DNA from 3 places in the Clostridium sp. CS1-1 genome. Region 1 is predicted to be linked to each of the others. Evidence: riboswitches for the same ligand, from Rfam matches in the RefSeq annotation. Region 1 holds a riboswitch; each other region holds the start of a gene.
The links. A riboswitch is a leader RNA that binds a small molecule or an ion and turns the genes downstream of it on or off. The one in region 1 is predicted to bind cyclic di-GMP.
Positions count from the first base shown of each region.

Region 2: it holds a riboswitch for cyclic di-GMP, as region 1 does, so the genes downstream of both, AC0N0V_RS04675 (sensor domain-containing diguanylate cyclase) here and AC0N0V_RS12910 (methyl-accepting chemotaxis protein) in region 1, are expected to answer to the same signal.
Region 3: it holds a riboswitch for cyclic di-GMP, as region 1 does, so the genes downstream of both, AC0N0V_RS18845 (carbon storage regulator) here and AC0N0V_RS12910 (methyl-accepting chemotaxis protein) in region 1, are expected to answer to the same signal.

Region 1 covers NZ_CM148680.1:2,726,916-2,732,142, reverse strand. Annotated here, with positions in the region: gene rpsF (30S ribosomal protein S6) at 271-558, shown strand; gene AC0N0V_RS12920 (single-stranded DNA-binding protein) at 571-1,005, shown strand; gene rpsR (30S ribosomal protein S18) at 1,026-1,280, shown strand; cyclic di-GMP riboswitch class II at 1,523-1,605, shown strand; gene AC0N0V_RS12910 (methyl-accepting chemotaxis protein) at 1,710-3,413, shown strand; gene AC0N0V_RS12905 (response regulator transcription factor) at 3,659-4,357, shown strand; gene AC0N0V_RS12900 (sensor histidine kinase) at 4,354-5,227, shown strand, end outside.
Region 2 covers NZ_CM148680.1:1,040,973-1,046,199, forward strand. Annotated here, with positions in the region: gene AC0N0V_RS04665 (site-2 protease family protein) at 1-598, shown strand, start outside; gene trmB (tRNA (guanosine(46)-N7)-methyltransferase TrmB) at 900-1,535, shown strand; cyclic di-GMP riboswitch class I at 1,959-2,044, shown strand; gene AC0N0V_RS04675 (sensor domain-containing diguanylate cyclase) at 2,152-3,360, shown strand; gene AC0N0V_RS04680 (hypothetical protein) at 3,903-4,112, shown strand; gene AC0N0V_RS04685 (sensor domain-containing diguanylate cyclase) at 4,587-5,227, opposite strand, start outside.
Region 3 covers NZ_CM148680.1:4,002,540-4,007,766, reverse strand. Annotated here, with positions in the region: gene AC0N0V_RS18865 (glycosyltransferase) at 1-127, shown strand, start outside; gene AC0N0V_RS18860 (NAD-dependent epimerase/dehydratase family protein) at 151-1,119, shown strand; gene AC0N0V_RS18855 (DegT/DnrJ/EryC1/StrS family aminotransferase) at 1,112-2,230, shown strand; gene AC0N0V_RS18850 (acyltransferase) at 2,248-2,772, shown strand; cyclic di-GMP riboswitch class II at 2,887-2,970, shown strand; gene AC0N0V_RS18845 (carbon storage regulator) at 3,052-3,222, shown strand; gene AC0N0V_RS18840 (carbon storage regulator) at 3,494-3,670, shown strand; gene AC0N0V_RS18835 (flagellin N-terminal helical domain-containing protein) at 3,875-4,699, shown strand; gene AC0N0V_RS18830 (motility associated factor glycosyltransferase family protein) at 4,827-5,227, shown strand, end outside.

The sequences.
Region 1 (5,227 bases):
TCAAATTCTTCTATGAACAATTCTTAGTTCCTATAATTATTGTTAGTATAATCAAGCATTTTATTTAATGAAATATAAAAATATATAGTAATATTTCTCTTGACCGCCGATTTTAGTATAAAATCACTTGAAAAATTTATTTTATGTTAATACGGACTAGATTTAGAAAAAATATGTTGTTTTTTCACTTAATTCGTGATAAAATACAGAATTGTAGTCCCTGCTGTGAAAAATCACAGCCGTCAGTCCAAGGGGAGGAGGTGAAATCTAATGAGAAAGTATGAAACTATATTCATATTACACCCTTCATTAGACGAAGAAGCTTTTAAAGCTAGCGTTGAAAAATTTAAGGGCGTAATAGAAAATGGTGGAGGAGTAATCGAAAACGTTGATTTTTGGGGTAAGAGAAAACTTGCTTATGAAATAAACAAAGTTAACGAAGGATATTACACTCTAGTAAACTTTACTGCTAACCCTGAATTACCAAAAGAGTTAGACAGAGTTTTCAGAATATCAGATGCTGTTGTAAGACACATAATAGTTAAGAATGAAAATTAGGTGGTGTTTTAATTGAATAAAGTTGTTCTAATTGGAAGATTAACCAAGGATCCAGAGTTAAAATTTACTCCAGGGTCTGGTACAGCTGTTGCCACCTTTACAATTGCCGTTGATAGAAAATTTTCTAAAGACGGACAAAAAGAAGCCGACTTTATTCCTATAGTAGTATGGGGAAAACAGGCTGAATCTACAGCAAACTATATGAGTAAAGGAAAACTTATAGGTATTAGCGGTAGAATTCAAACAAGAAGTTATGATGCCAAAGACGGTAGCAAAAGATATGTCACTGAGGTTATTGCAGAAGAAGTTCAGTTCCTTGAATGGGGAAGTGAGAATAAGTCTGCAGCACCATCATTCAATGACAATCATTCTGGAAGATTTGGTAATGAAGAAACATCATATGGACAGGATATAACTCCAGTAGATGATGGAGATATCCCATTCTAGAGAGGTAAGGAGGGATAAGCATGGCAGATAGAGAAGGCGGAAGAAGAAATTCAGCTAAAATGAGAAGAGCAAGAAAAAAAGTTTGTGCTTTTTGCATGGATAAAGTTGAATTTATAGATTACAAAGATATAAATAAACTAAGAAAATATGTTACTGAAAGAGGAAAGATTCTTCCAAGAAGAATTTCCGGTACTTGCGCTAAGCATCAAAGATCAGTTACTGATGCTATAAAGAGAGCAAGAAACATAGCATTATTACCATTTACAACTGAGTAAAGCAAAAGCTGAAGAATATACGTTGGATATTCTTCGGCTTTTTTTATTTAGCATGAATTTAAAACTTTTTTCCATGAGAAATATGATGGTAGATATTTAAAATAAAGGGTTTCAGTAAGAGCTATGATAGAAGCAGAACTAATGATATTACATAATGTGATAGTATGCTTGAAAATCACAAAAATTGTTGAAAATTAAAGCCTTATATGGTAATATGTTTATGGTTTATATTACTTAAAATTAAATTATATGGAAACGATGAAGAGCTTTCTGTAAATGGGTACCTTGAAAGCTTTGAGTTAATGGTGCAACCGGCCTGTATTTATTGCACAGACGTCATAATAATGTCTGTTAAAATTCAGGCCTTTTTTAATACTATATATTCGAAGGGGGGAATATTGATGTAGTTACCTGCATCATATAAGGTTTATGGGAAAGTTAGGCTTTAAAATACTAAAAAGAGTAGGGTTAATATTTGTTATTTCAATGATTATACTGTTTACAACTAATTTATTTATCTTTAGGCATGTATTTTTAAAGATACAAGAAAATGTGGCAAGCTGTGCTAGTAAAGCAGTGAGTTCTATTGATGGTGATAAGGTAGACAAGGTTATAAAAAGTAAGTCTATGGACAGTAAGGAATATAAAGAAATAAAGGATTCTCTCATGACGTATAAAAATGATACAGATGTAAAATTTTTGTATATTTTAGGAAAGGGAGAAGATGACAGTGCTTACACTTTAGTGGATGCAAATATAAAGGAAAGTGACGATATTGGAGAAAAGTACGATTTAGAAAAAGAAATGTCTGAGGCATTTGGAGGAAAAATAACTTATTCAAAAAACCCTGTAGAAGATAGAGATGGTGTACTTATATCTGGATATGCACCTATAAAAAACTCTTCAGATGAGATTATAGCTATTGTAGGAGCAGATATAGATGTACATCTACATACATATACCAAAAAGATTATGTATGTAAGTCTTATAGCTACAGCTTTTATTATATCCATCTTAACTGCCTTAATGAGTTTTCACTTATCAAAGAAAATATCATTAAATGTAGGTAAAATTAAACATGGACTTGATAGAATGTCTAAAGGGGACTTAACAGCTCCAATAAGTGTTAAATGTGGAGACGAAATTGAGGATATCGCTCTATATATTGATAAAGTTAGGATGGATATTAAAAAAATTATTGAAGATATAGGGGTAACCTCAAATAGAGTAAGTCGGCAGACAGAAAATCTATCAGCAATATCAGAAGAACTAGCAGTTGGTTCCGAATCGGTTGCTGAATCCATTGAAGATGGTGCAAGAAACTTAAGTGTACAGTCGGAACAAATGTCAGTTATAAGTAATATATTAGATAACTTCGGAGGGAAAGTTAATCAAATTTCATCATTGGCTGAGAGGTTAAATTCTGAGGTTGAGATTATAAATAATAAAGCACAGGAAAGTGATAAGGACTTAGTCAATTTTGAAGAATCAATTAAAGATGTAAATATATCTTTTGATGATGTAAGAGATAAAATAAAAGGCTTTAGTATACACTTAAACGAAATCAGTAAAATAACCAATATCATAAATGGTATTGCAGATCAAACGGAGTTACTTGCTCTAAACGCGGCTATTGAGGCTGCAAGTGCTGGAGAAAAAGGAAAGGGATTCTCAGTGGTTGCAGAAGAAATAAGGAAACTAGCAGAACAATCAAAGAACTCAGCACAGAACATAACTTCTTTGATAGAAGTTGTCTTACGTGAGGGGGATTTGATTACTGAGACATCAGATGATATGAACGATAAGCTTAATAATCAGATGATAAAGCTTGGTAGGTCTACAGATAGTCTTAAGACAGTTATAAGCTATATAGAAGGAATTTTTCCTAAAATTAGTGATATACACAATAACATAATTGTCATTAATGAAGAAAAGCAAAAGATAATTGAAGATACTAAAGACATATCTTCTGCATCAGGGAATATTTTATATTCTGTAGAAGAAATATCAGCCTCTTCTCAAGAGATAAGTGCTTCTTCGCAACAAATAGCAAGTTCAGCTGAGCAGTTAACTGATATAACAGAGCGAATGGTAAAATATATAGATAGATTTCAAATTTATGAAGATAAGTAGAGTGTAATGTAGCGCTACCAAAGGTTTTATCAGATATAGAAGCTAAAGCATAAACATAGCTGATTGTATGGATGGGAAACTATAAATTTAATGAAAAATAATAGACAATATATTATATGAGCCTGTATCCTAAGCTGGATTCAGGCTTTTGGCTTTGCACTTAGTTAACTCCTTTATTCAAGAAAGAAAAGTAAAATATTATTAAAAATTGTCAAATATGGTATAATTACATAGAGGTGATAACTGTGGAAAATATAAAAATTTTAGTAGTTGAAGATGATGAAGAAATTAATAGTTTAATATCTAAAGCTTTGATAAGAGATGGGTATGAAGTTACCTCAGTTTTTGATGGTAAAAAGGCATTAGAGGAATTCGAAAGTAATAAGTTCAATATTGTATTATTGGATATAATGCTTCCTTATGTTGATGGTATAGAGGTTATGAGAAGGATAAGAGAAAAGAGTACCGTACCTATACTCATACTATCAGCAAAAGGAGAGGAAACAGACAAAATCATAGGTTTAGGGCTTGGTGCAGATGATTATATGACTAAACCTTTTTCAGTGGCTGAATTGATAGCTAGAGTAAAAGCTCAGCTAAGAAGATGTATGTATTTTGATACTGAAAAGAAGAAGGAAAACATTATAGTACAAGGAAATATAAGCTTTAATTTAGAAAAATATGTAGTTACAAAGGGCGAGCAAGAGATTAATCTTACAGCTAAGGAAATGGAGATATTGAAGCTGTTTTTTGAAAATCCAAATAAAGTTTTTACGAAGGTTCAGATTTTTAATAGCGTATGGGGAGAAGAGTATATAGGAGATGATAACACCGTAATGGTTCATATAAGAAGACTTAGGAGCAAAATAGAAGATAACCCTAATGAACCTAAGTATATATTAACAGTTTGGGGTATTGGATATAAGTTAGGTGATGGAAAATGATATATATTCCTTTAATTGTAATAATAGTATTTCTTATTGGGATTATAATTAATCAAAACAGAAAGCTTTTTAATATATCAGAAATTATAAGTGAAATTGTGTTAGGAAATTTTAATCAAAGAGTTAGATTACAGAACCATAATAAGGCTGTTAGTAAATTGGTTATTAATTTAAATATGCTTATTGATGAATTTCAAAAGGTATTAAATTTAAATAAAAATTATGAAGAAGATAGAAAAAAGATGATTTCTAATATTTCACATGATTTAAGAACTCCTTTAACTTCGTTACTGGGATATGTAGAATTCATTAAAGATCGCAATATAAATGAAGGGGAGAAAAAAGAATATATAGAAATCATAGAGAAAAAAGGTAATAATTTAAAAGATTTAATGGAAGAGTTTTTTCAGTTATCTAAGATTGAATCCAATGATTCAAAGCTAGAAATTAAAAGAGTTAACCTGTCAGAGATAATAAGACAAAATGTAATCTTATTTTACAGTGATTTCATTCAGCATGGTATAGAGCCTGTATTTAATATTCCAGATAAAGATATCTACGCTTTAGGAGATGAAAAAGCAATAAATAGGATTTTAAATAATTTGGTTTCTAATAGCTTAAAGTATGGTTTAGATGGCAAGATTATAGGGATTGATGTGAAGCAATATAAGGATAAGGTGTATATTAATGTTTGGGATAAAGGTAAGGGAATACCTAAAGAGGATATTAACTATGTTTTTGAAAGATTATATACTGCTGAAAAATCAAGAAATAGAAAATTACAAGGCAGTGGAATAGGACTTACTATAGTTAAGAAACTAGTAGAAAAACAAAATGGTGAAATTGAAGTAACTAGTATACCGTACCAAA
Region 2 (5,227 bases), 1.7 Mb from region 1:
AATAGGACTTACTTTTCACGAATATGCCCATGCTTTTGTTGCAGACAAACTTGGAGATAAAACGCCAAAGTTTCAAGGTAAGCTTACCTTAAATCCGTTTGTACATATAGATATATTAGGATTTATAATGATATTAGTAATAGGATTTGGATGGGCAAAGCCTGTAGAGACTAACCCAAGTGCTTTTAAAAATAGATACAAGGATGATTTAAAGGTGTCTATAGCAGGACCAATTGCAAATTTAATAGTAGCCTTTGTTGGAGCGATACTTATGGGTCTTCTGTTGAAATTTGGATACAATGCTTTAGGTTCAACTCCTACTCTATATGCAATATTAGTTACTATACTTAGAGCAGTAATTAGCATAAACTGTATGCTTTTTATCTTTAATCTAATACCTATTCCAGGGCTTGATGGATTCCATGTTTTAAGGGACTTATTTCCATCTGCTTATTACAAGATATCTGATACTTTTTACAGGTATCAACTTATAATACTTCTTATTTTTATTGCAACTCCATTAGTAAATTATATTGTAGGAATTCCATCAGCATTTTTATATAATGCGCTGACAAGAATTGCTGGAGCTATGATGTAAGTAATAATTAATGGGAAATTAACAGTTGACAATAAAGGTTAATTTTTGTTCTTTGTGGAAAGATTCTTAATTAAGTTTGGTAGAAAATATATTTAATGTAGATAAAATTAAATTAGAACTAAATTTAAGAATTGAACAGGTAGTGGTTAACAAGCTGCATAATGGCGATTTGCCTTATGCAGTAATTTTTGTGCAATTATTCTTAGTACATAATTGACAATATTAACTTTAAACTGCATAATTATTTTGTAGAAAATATATAATTAATGTAGAATTTTATTTGTAAATCAGGAGGAATTTCATGAGATTAAGAAAGAAATGGTGGGCTAGACCTGAGATGGAATCAAGTCCTTTAACTATAGTAAATCCAAAAGAATATAAGGGTAAATGGCATGAGGAATTTAAGAATAATAATGATATATACTTAGAGCTAGGATGTGGAAGAGGAAAGTTTATATCAACTCATGCCGAGCAAAACCCTAATATAAATTATATAGGTGTGGATTTAAAAGATGAAGTAATAATATATGCTCTAAAGAAATTAGTTGAAGCTGAATTAGAAAATGGAAGGGTCATCCCTATGAATATAGCTGGTATATCAGAAGTATTTGATAAGGATGAAGTAAGTAGAATTTATATAAACTTTTGTAATCCATGGCCGAAGGAAAGACATAACAAAAGAAGACTTACACATACAAAGTTTTTAACAGAGTATAAAAAGTTTTTGAAACCAGGTAGCGAAATATGGTTTAAGACAGACGATGCTCAGCTATTTGAGGATTCACAGGTTTATTTTAAAGAGAGTGGTTTCAGCATGGAGTACTTGACTTATGACCTGCATAAGAGTGATTTCCAAGGAAATGTTGTTACTGAGTATGAAGAGAAATTTACTTCACTTGGCATGAAGACTATGTTTTTGCTAGCTAAGTTATTGTAGCCCCCAAAAATAGTTCTGACACTTAAAAAAGAGTCCTTACAATGAAAAAAAAGTTCTGACAAAAAAACGGAATAAACATAGGAAAAGAATCCACATTTCTGGAATAAACTAAGCCAGGGATGTGGATTTTTTATTGGATTTTTTCTTCCCTCTTTTCATTCAAGCCATAAAAGATTGATATAAGGATTGACATCAAACTGCTGGAAGGCTTGAAAATAGGGAGATTAGAGACATGAGTGAATCTCCGAAGGGGGAATGTATGGAATAAAGAAGCCTTGAATTATTGATACAATTACTCTATAATCAGACTAAATGATTGAGAAAATTATTGAAAAGTTATTTTTCTGCATAATTTAATCAAAGTTTGTCAGTAAAGCATGGAGAAAATGAAAGAGAAAAATTTTTAAAATTAAAACTTTTAAATCAATTAAATGGCAAATTCAGCGAAAGTTGGAGACGCAAAGCTACGAGTCTAAAGTTTTTAATGCTATGATAGTCGGGTTGCAAATAGGTATAACTATTATGTTATAAGCTATAGCAGTCTGAGGTATGTGCTATAGCTTATATTTTTAACAAAAATTTTATTATATAAAGTATTAAAGGATTTGGTGTTGACATGGAATGTTTAGAGAAGGGCAATTCAATTTGGGATAGTATAAAAAAAGAGATTACGTTTGAATTAGATAGCAGTAATTCAATTATTGATATAAGTCATAACGTAGTTAACATATTGGGATTTCCTCATGATGAAATGATAGGGAGGAGCATTTTTGATTTTATTAAAGATGAGGAAATTCATTCTAACCTTAATTTGAAATTTGTTGACAATATAGACATGCTCTTTACACATAAGAATGGAAGTTTAGTATACATAGAGTTACAAATTAAAATAATAGAGGATGATTGTGGAAAAGTTCTTAGGAAATATGGTTCTATGATTGATATATCAAGATACAAGAAGATTGAACAAAGAGAACAAAAATTAAGAAATGTACTTGAAAATGCAAAGGATATAATATATCGTTTTCAAATTGTTCCTGAACCTAAGTTTGTTTATGTTAGTCCAGCTATTGAAGAAGTAGTTGGATATGAGGTGCAAAACAATTATGATGACTATATGTTCGTTTTTAAGGTTGCACATCCAGAGGATGTCCCAATTTTAATTAAGAAAATGAATAATGAATTAGATTATTCAAAACCAATTGAATCAAGATGGGTTCATAAAAATGGTAGTTGCATTTGGATAGAAGATTATGTTACACCAGAATATGATAGTAATGGAAACCTTATAGCATTTGCAGGTGTTTGTAGAGATATTAGTAAGAGAAAAGCATTAGAAGAAAAGCTGAATTATTTAACTTATCATGATAGCTTAACAGGGTTGAAAAATAGAACCTTTTATGACAAACAAATAGAAGAACTGAATACTCTAAATAACTTACCAGTTGGAGTAATTGTTTGCGATTTAGACAACCTTAAGGTAATAAACGATACTATGGGACATGGTAAAGGTGATGAAATTATTAGGATAGTCTCAGACCTGTTATTATCTATAGAAAATAAGGATATATCTGTTTCAAGAATAGGTGGAGATGAATTTGTAGTTATAGTTAGGAATACTGATAAATCTGGAATAATAGAGCTTTGCAAAAATATTAATTCATTAATTAAAAGTTATAATATGGTTAATAAAAAATGGTCAATTCAAATATCTATTGGACATGCCTTTACTGAGAATTCGATTGGCAAAATGGAAGAAACTTTTAAAAATGCAGACAAAGATATGTATACTAATAAATTACATAAACATAAAAAGATAAAATAGATAGTCGAGTTAAACAAATAATATCAGATGTAATTGGAGAATATGTATTATGAAAATAAATTCTGCATGTAGGTAATAGAGTTGTTAAGAATATAGAGGAAATATTTGTTCCAAGTTTATATTTAAAATTCAGAGCAAGTATCAGAATAGAAAGAAATCTTCGGAGAAGAAGATAACACTACATCAAATAGAATGATGAAACTAGACTGAGAGATGTTGAAGCAATATTTAATGGAGAAAAGATAACTAATTTTAATGGGAGCAAAAATGCAATTAGAGACATAGAAAATCATAAAGAGCTTTGTCAGGATATTTTTAAGTTAAGTAAGGAAACTAAAATGAAGCTATCTATGGATATAATTGAGAGGGTTTATTTTGTTCTAACGGGAAATAAAGTGGCAACAGAAGAGTATGAAATCCTAAGTTAATTAGTACAAGACATTAATAATATTGAGATAGATTACTGCAATGCATTAGAGATAGTCTGCTATTTTTACTGTTACTCTCAAACTGTAAGCAATTATTATGGCAGGGGGGGCAGAATGTTACTTAATTATCTTCTTATGGCTAATAATCTTCCACCAATTATCATGTTTTATTTAGATAAAGAACAGTATCATTTAGCGTTAGAATATTTTAAGGAAACGCAAGGGATAGATAAAATGATTAAACTTTTAGATGGCCAGGCATATAAGACGTGGGTTAAGGATTATAACTTAAAAGTAAAGAGTCTTAAAGACTTTTTCAATTAGAAGTAGGCGTATTAACAAAACAAACTCTTTTCACAGTTAAAAAATCATTCTACGAATAAAAAAACGTTCCATAAAGTATGAGCAAAAATCAGGAAACTCTCCTGAGTCTTCATGCTTTTTTTAACATCCATCATTCAAGCTAACATTAGCATGAAAATAGTTGGAATAAAAATCAGGAAATTAAGCAAGAGAGAACTGTTGAAAGGCTTGAAAATAGACGGATTTATAGAATGAGTTTTTAGCAGGGAACAAAGTAGTCTAATAATTTTAAGCTTAAGCATTAACCAGATATACGCTTAAAATTCTAAGATGAGAAATTCAAATTGCGTTCCGAAATAGAAATAATGAACAGTTGTTAAAAATACAAAAGGTGTTTGAACGAGTTTGATGTTAGACTATAAAGTATGGTCTAAGGGAATTAATAATAATTTAAGTATATATGATGTTATTAAAAAAACAAGATGACTTTTATTATCATCTTGTTCCCTTCTTTTTCTCATACTTGTTTTTATACATGTTTTTATCGGCTCGGCTTAGTTGTTCAGGAATGTTTTTCGATGACGAAGAATATGAAAAACCTGATGATAGATGAATTGGCATTTCATTAGTTTTGTTATATTCTTCAATCAAAAATAGCATTTTAGAATACATACCCTCAGCCTCTTTGGGAGAAGCATTAGGAATAAGAATAATAAATTCATCGCCACCGTTTCGTACAATTGTATAATTTTTACTGAAAGTATTAGTAAAAAAAGTAGAAACATTTTTTATTAATATATCTCCTTTTTGGTGTCCCAAGCTGTCATTTATATATTTTAGATTATCCAAATCACATACTATAACACCAATAGGAACATCAACTTTACTGGTTAGTGTTTCTATCTGCTTATTAAGGTATGTCCTATTGTATAATCCTGTTAATCCATCATGATAACTAAGCTCTTCCAATTTTTTTTCTAATTCTTTTCTTTCTGTAATATCTCTACTAATTCCTTCAACAGATATCAACTCTCCATTAATATTAAAGTTTGGTATTAAATAATCTTCAATCCAAACGTAGTGGCCATTTTTATGTCTATGTCTTACACGAAAAGCCTTAGAAAAATCAGCATGTT
Region 3 (5,227 bases), 1.3 Mb from region 1:
TGAATACATGATAAATAACAAAGAAATGTTAAATACTATTGGTACAAAAGGAAGAGCATATGTTGAAAAATATCACGATATGAATCTAATATCAAAACAGTTATTAGATTTATACAAGTCAGTCTAACAACAGATTAACGGAGGATAAAAATGATTAAGGATAAAAAGATATTATTAACTGGTGGAGCTGGATTTATCGGCACAAAAATTTGTGATTTACTTTATAAAAACAATAAAATTCTAATTTACGATAATCTAAATAGGAACTCTATTAAAAATACAAATTTATTAAGCGAGGAAAATATAGAATTAGTGCAAGGAGATATACTAGATTTTTCTTTCTTAAAGTCAACTATAGATAAATTTAAGCCAAATATTGTTATACATCTAGCTGCAGTTGCAGGCATAGATACTGTAATAAAAAACCCTGTAAAAACTATGCAGGTAAATATGATAGGAACCTATAACCTTTTGGAGGCATTAAAAGATTATATTAATAATATAGATAGATTTATTGACTTCTCAACATCAGAGGTGTTTGGTTCTTACGCTTATAAAGTAGAGGAAATTAGTACGACGAATCTTGCACCGGTAGGCGAAGCGAGATGGACTTATTCTGTAAGTAAATTAGCGGGAGAGCACTTAGCACATAGTTATTATAAAGAATATGGGCTTCCAATTGTATCAGTTAGACCATTCAATATATATGGACCAGGTCAAGTAGGAGAAGGTGCCATACATCAGTTTGTAACTAGAGCTATAAGAAATGAACAAATTCAAGTTCATGGAGATGGTGATCAGATAAGGTCTTGGTGCTACGTAGAAGATTTTGTAAAAGGTATTATGCTTTGCTTAGAGAAAGAAGAGGCAATAGGAAACACATTTAACATAGGAAATCCAAGAGGTACTGTTACAATTTCAATGCTTTCACAGCTTATAAGAACAATATCTAAATCAAAATCAGAAATTGTATATGTACCTAAAAATTACGTAGATGTGGAGTTAAGAATTCCGAGCATTGATAAGGCACGAAGAATGTTAGGATATGAGCCAAAGTATGATTTGAGCAAAGGACTTGAAAAGACCATAGAATGGTATAGGGGTGTTAAAAATGATTAAACTTGCAGTGCCAGATATAGGAGAAGAGGAATTAGAAGAAGTGAAAAAAGTCTTTGACTCCAAGTATTTAGTTCATGGTGATAAGGTGGAGGAGCTAGAAGATCTATTAAAGAAATATATTGGTGCAAAACATGTTATAGCAGTAAGTAGTGGAACAGCAGCATTGCATCTAGCACTAGCTTCTCTAAATATAAAGTCAGGAGATGAAGTTATAGTACCTAACTTCACCTTTCCTGCTACATCAAATGTAGTAGAACTTTTAGGAGCTACAACTAGATTTGTAGATATTGAATTAGATTCTTTAGGTATGGATGCAAATAAAATAGAAAGTAGTATTACGGAAAAAACAAAGGCAATAATCCCTGTTCATGAGTTTGGACAGTGTGCAGATATGGATGGAATAATGAAAGTAGCGCAAAAATATAATTTAAAAGTAATAGAGGATGCAGCATGTGCTCTAGGTGCGGAATACAAAAATAAAAAGGCTGGAACTATAGGAGATATAGGATGTTTCAGTCTTCATCCAAGGAAAGCTATAACTACTGGTGAAGGTGGAATTATTGTTACTAACAATGATGAGATTGCTGATAAGCTAAGAATACTTAGAAACCATGGTTTAACTTACATAAATGGAAAACCACAGTTTGTCGATGCCGGTTTTAATTATAGGCTGACAAACATTCAAGGAGCCATTGGTACAGTACAGATGAGAAAATTAGATAAGATTAATGAAGTAAGAGCAAAAGTAGCTAGCAGGTATAATGAATTATTAAGCTCTATTTCTGGAATATCTCTTCCGGTTGAAAAGGACTATGGTAAACATGTGTGGCAAACGTATCATGTACTTTTAAACAAGAAGTTTGATAGAAACTTGGTTATCAAAAAACTAAAAGATAGAGGAATAGAAACAAACTTTGGAGCCTATGCTGTGCATGAGCAGCCATATTATAAAGACAAATATAATTATAATGGTAGTGATTTTAATAATTCAATTTATGCATATGAACAAGGATTGGCATTACCGTTACATAGTGAACTTACACATGAGACTATAACATATATTGTGTCGGAACTGGAGAAGGTTTTGTATCAATTCAATAAAGAAATTTAGTTTAAAGAGGTGAAAGTATGGCATACAAACAATGGAAGAGTGAAGGGAATGGATTACCTAATAAAGAAAGCCTAAGTAAGTGCGGAACCAATGTAATAATTGAAGACGGCGTTAGGATATTTCATCCTGAAAATATTGAAATAGGAGATAACGTATATATAGGACACAATACAATATTAAAGGGATATTATAATTCTAAGCTAATTATAGGCTCTAATACATGGATTGGTCAGAATTGCTTTATACATGGAGCTGGTGGCGTAACTATAGGTGAAAATGTAGGGATAGGACCTATGGTAAAGATTCATGGCGCAAGACATAAAGAACTAGGAATAGATACGCCAATATTATTTTCAGGCTTAGAATTTTTTCCGATAACCATCTGCGATGATTGTAATATAGGAATAGGTGCAGTAATTTTACCAGGAGTAACTATTGGTAAGAGATGTAAAATTGGTGCAAATGCAGTTGTCAATAAAAGTATTCAGGAATATTCAATAGCTGTAGGTGTACCAGCTAAAGTAATAAAAGAAAGAAAATGAAGTATACTATGAATATTCATAATCATATAATTAGTAAAATATTATACAAAGAAATTCCTCAATTGAAATTAACCAATACCTTGTTGAAGTTCCATAATTTTGATGATATAATATTATTGTTTTGGAAACTATGAAAGATTTCTTGTATTTGGTCACTTTAGAAATTTGGAGTTATTAGTGCAACCGGCCAATTAAAGTTATTAAATTTATTTAGAAATTTAATAACTTTAATTGGCCTTTATTTATTTTAGGTATTCTTTATTTCAAGGAGGAGAAAATATGTTAGTTTTAGGCAGGAAGCCAGGAGAATATGTTGTAATAAACGAAAATATTAAAGTAAAAGTTATAAAAAATGAAGTAGGAGGACTGAGGTTAGCTATAGAGGCGCCTAATGATGTTAAGATAGTAAGAGGAGAAATTCTTGATAAGGAAAATAATTCGAATTTTTAAAAATATTCTATTAATAAAAAATATTTAATTTAAAAAAACTATAAAGTTTAAAGTAAACATATCGATAGGATAAATATAAGTAATAGAAAAGTTAAGTAAAAAACTTAAAAATTACTATAAAGTTTTTATTAAGAGAAACGAAAATAAAAGTAAGAAAATTAAATTATGAAATAATCATGGACGATTAATAAACTTATCTAAATTTGCAGGAGGCAAATAAGAGATAGGCTTATTAATCGTCCATTTTTTCGATTCAAGGAGGATGAGAATTATGTTAGTAGTAGGCAGGAAGCCGGGAGAATACATAGTAATTGGAGATAACATAAAAGTTAAAGTTGTAAAGAGTGACAATGGTGATTTAAGACTAGCTGTTGATGCACCTAGGGATATTAAGATTGTTAGGGGCGAAGTTTGGGAAGAGCAGCAGAAAGTGGCTATAAGCAAATAATTTAATATTAAGAACTCAGGAGGAGTTAACTATTCTCGTAATTCAGCAGGATGCTGGAAGGGCAGGATAGTTAACTCCTTTTTTAGTTAAATGATAAGTCAAAAGAAAAAATCAATAAATTTAGTTAGTAAGCTTAAATAGCTTAACTATAAATAAAACAGTGGAAAAGGAAGTCCACTTTAAAATTCAAGGAGGGAAAATATTATGATAATTAATCACAATCTTAATGCTATGGATGCTCACAGAAATATGGGAGTTAACATTGGTGCAGCAGGAAAGTCAATGGAAAAGTTAAGCTCAGGTTTAAGAATTAACAGAGCTGGAGATGACGCAGCTGGACTAGCTATTTCTGAAAAAATGAGAGGACAAATCAGAGGTTTAGATCAAGGATCAAGAAATGCTCAAGATGGTATTTCATTAATACAAACTGCAGAAGGTGCTTTAAATGAAACTCACTCAATTCTTCAAAGAATGAGAGAATTATCAGTTCAATCATCAACTGCAACAAATACATCAGCAGATAGAGCAGCTTTAAATTCTGAATTTACTCAATTAAAATCAGAAATCTCTAGAATAGCAACTCAGACACAATTTAACACTAAAACTCTTATGTCAGGTTCATTTGCAACAACTGGATTGGATTTCCAGGTTGGAGCAAATGCAAATCAAACCATAACATTAAAAATAAATGATATGAGAGCTTCAGGTACTACATTAGGTTTATCAGCTTCATCTATCTCTACTTCAACAAATGCACAAACAGCAATTACTTCTGTAAATAGTGCTATAGCTGCCGTTTCAAAGGAAAGAGCTAACCTTGGTTCAATCCAAAACAGATTAGAGCATACAATCAATAACTTAAACACAGCTTCAGAAAACCTACAAGCATCAGAATCAAGAGTAAGAGACGTAGACATGGCAAAGGAAATGATGAGCTTCAGTAAAAATAATATTTTACAACAGGCTGCTCAAGCTATGCTTGCACAAGCAAATCAAGCGCCTCAAGGTGTTCTACAATTATTAAGATAGTTTTGGATTTTAGACATACCAAATTTATTTTTGGTATGTCTTTTCCTTATACTGAACTTTTTTCCTAAAGGGTATTTAATAATTTACGATAAATGTAATATTAATAACTATTTTGGAGAGTTGATATATGAAGATAGATTGTAATACAAAATATTATGTAGAAAAAAGTAAGGACGAGAAAAATATAATTAATATAAATGCAGAAGGAAAATCTTTATATATAGGAAGCAAATATTCTGTACAGAGAGATATAGACTTCTTTAAAAATAAAATTAATGAATTAAATGAAGAAACAATTTTAGTAGTTTTTGGACTGGGAACAGGAGAACATATACTAGAACTTTTAAAAATAACTACCAGTAATAATAAAATTCTAATAATAGAACCAGATAAAAATATACTTGGAATTTTTCAGGAATTATCCTATAAAAACATTATAAAAAATGATAAAAGGATATTAATCTTAAATAAAAACGAAAACAACTTAAATGATTTAATAGATCAGTATATAAATATTAATAATATGAA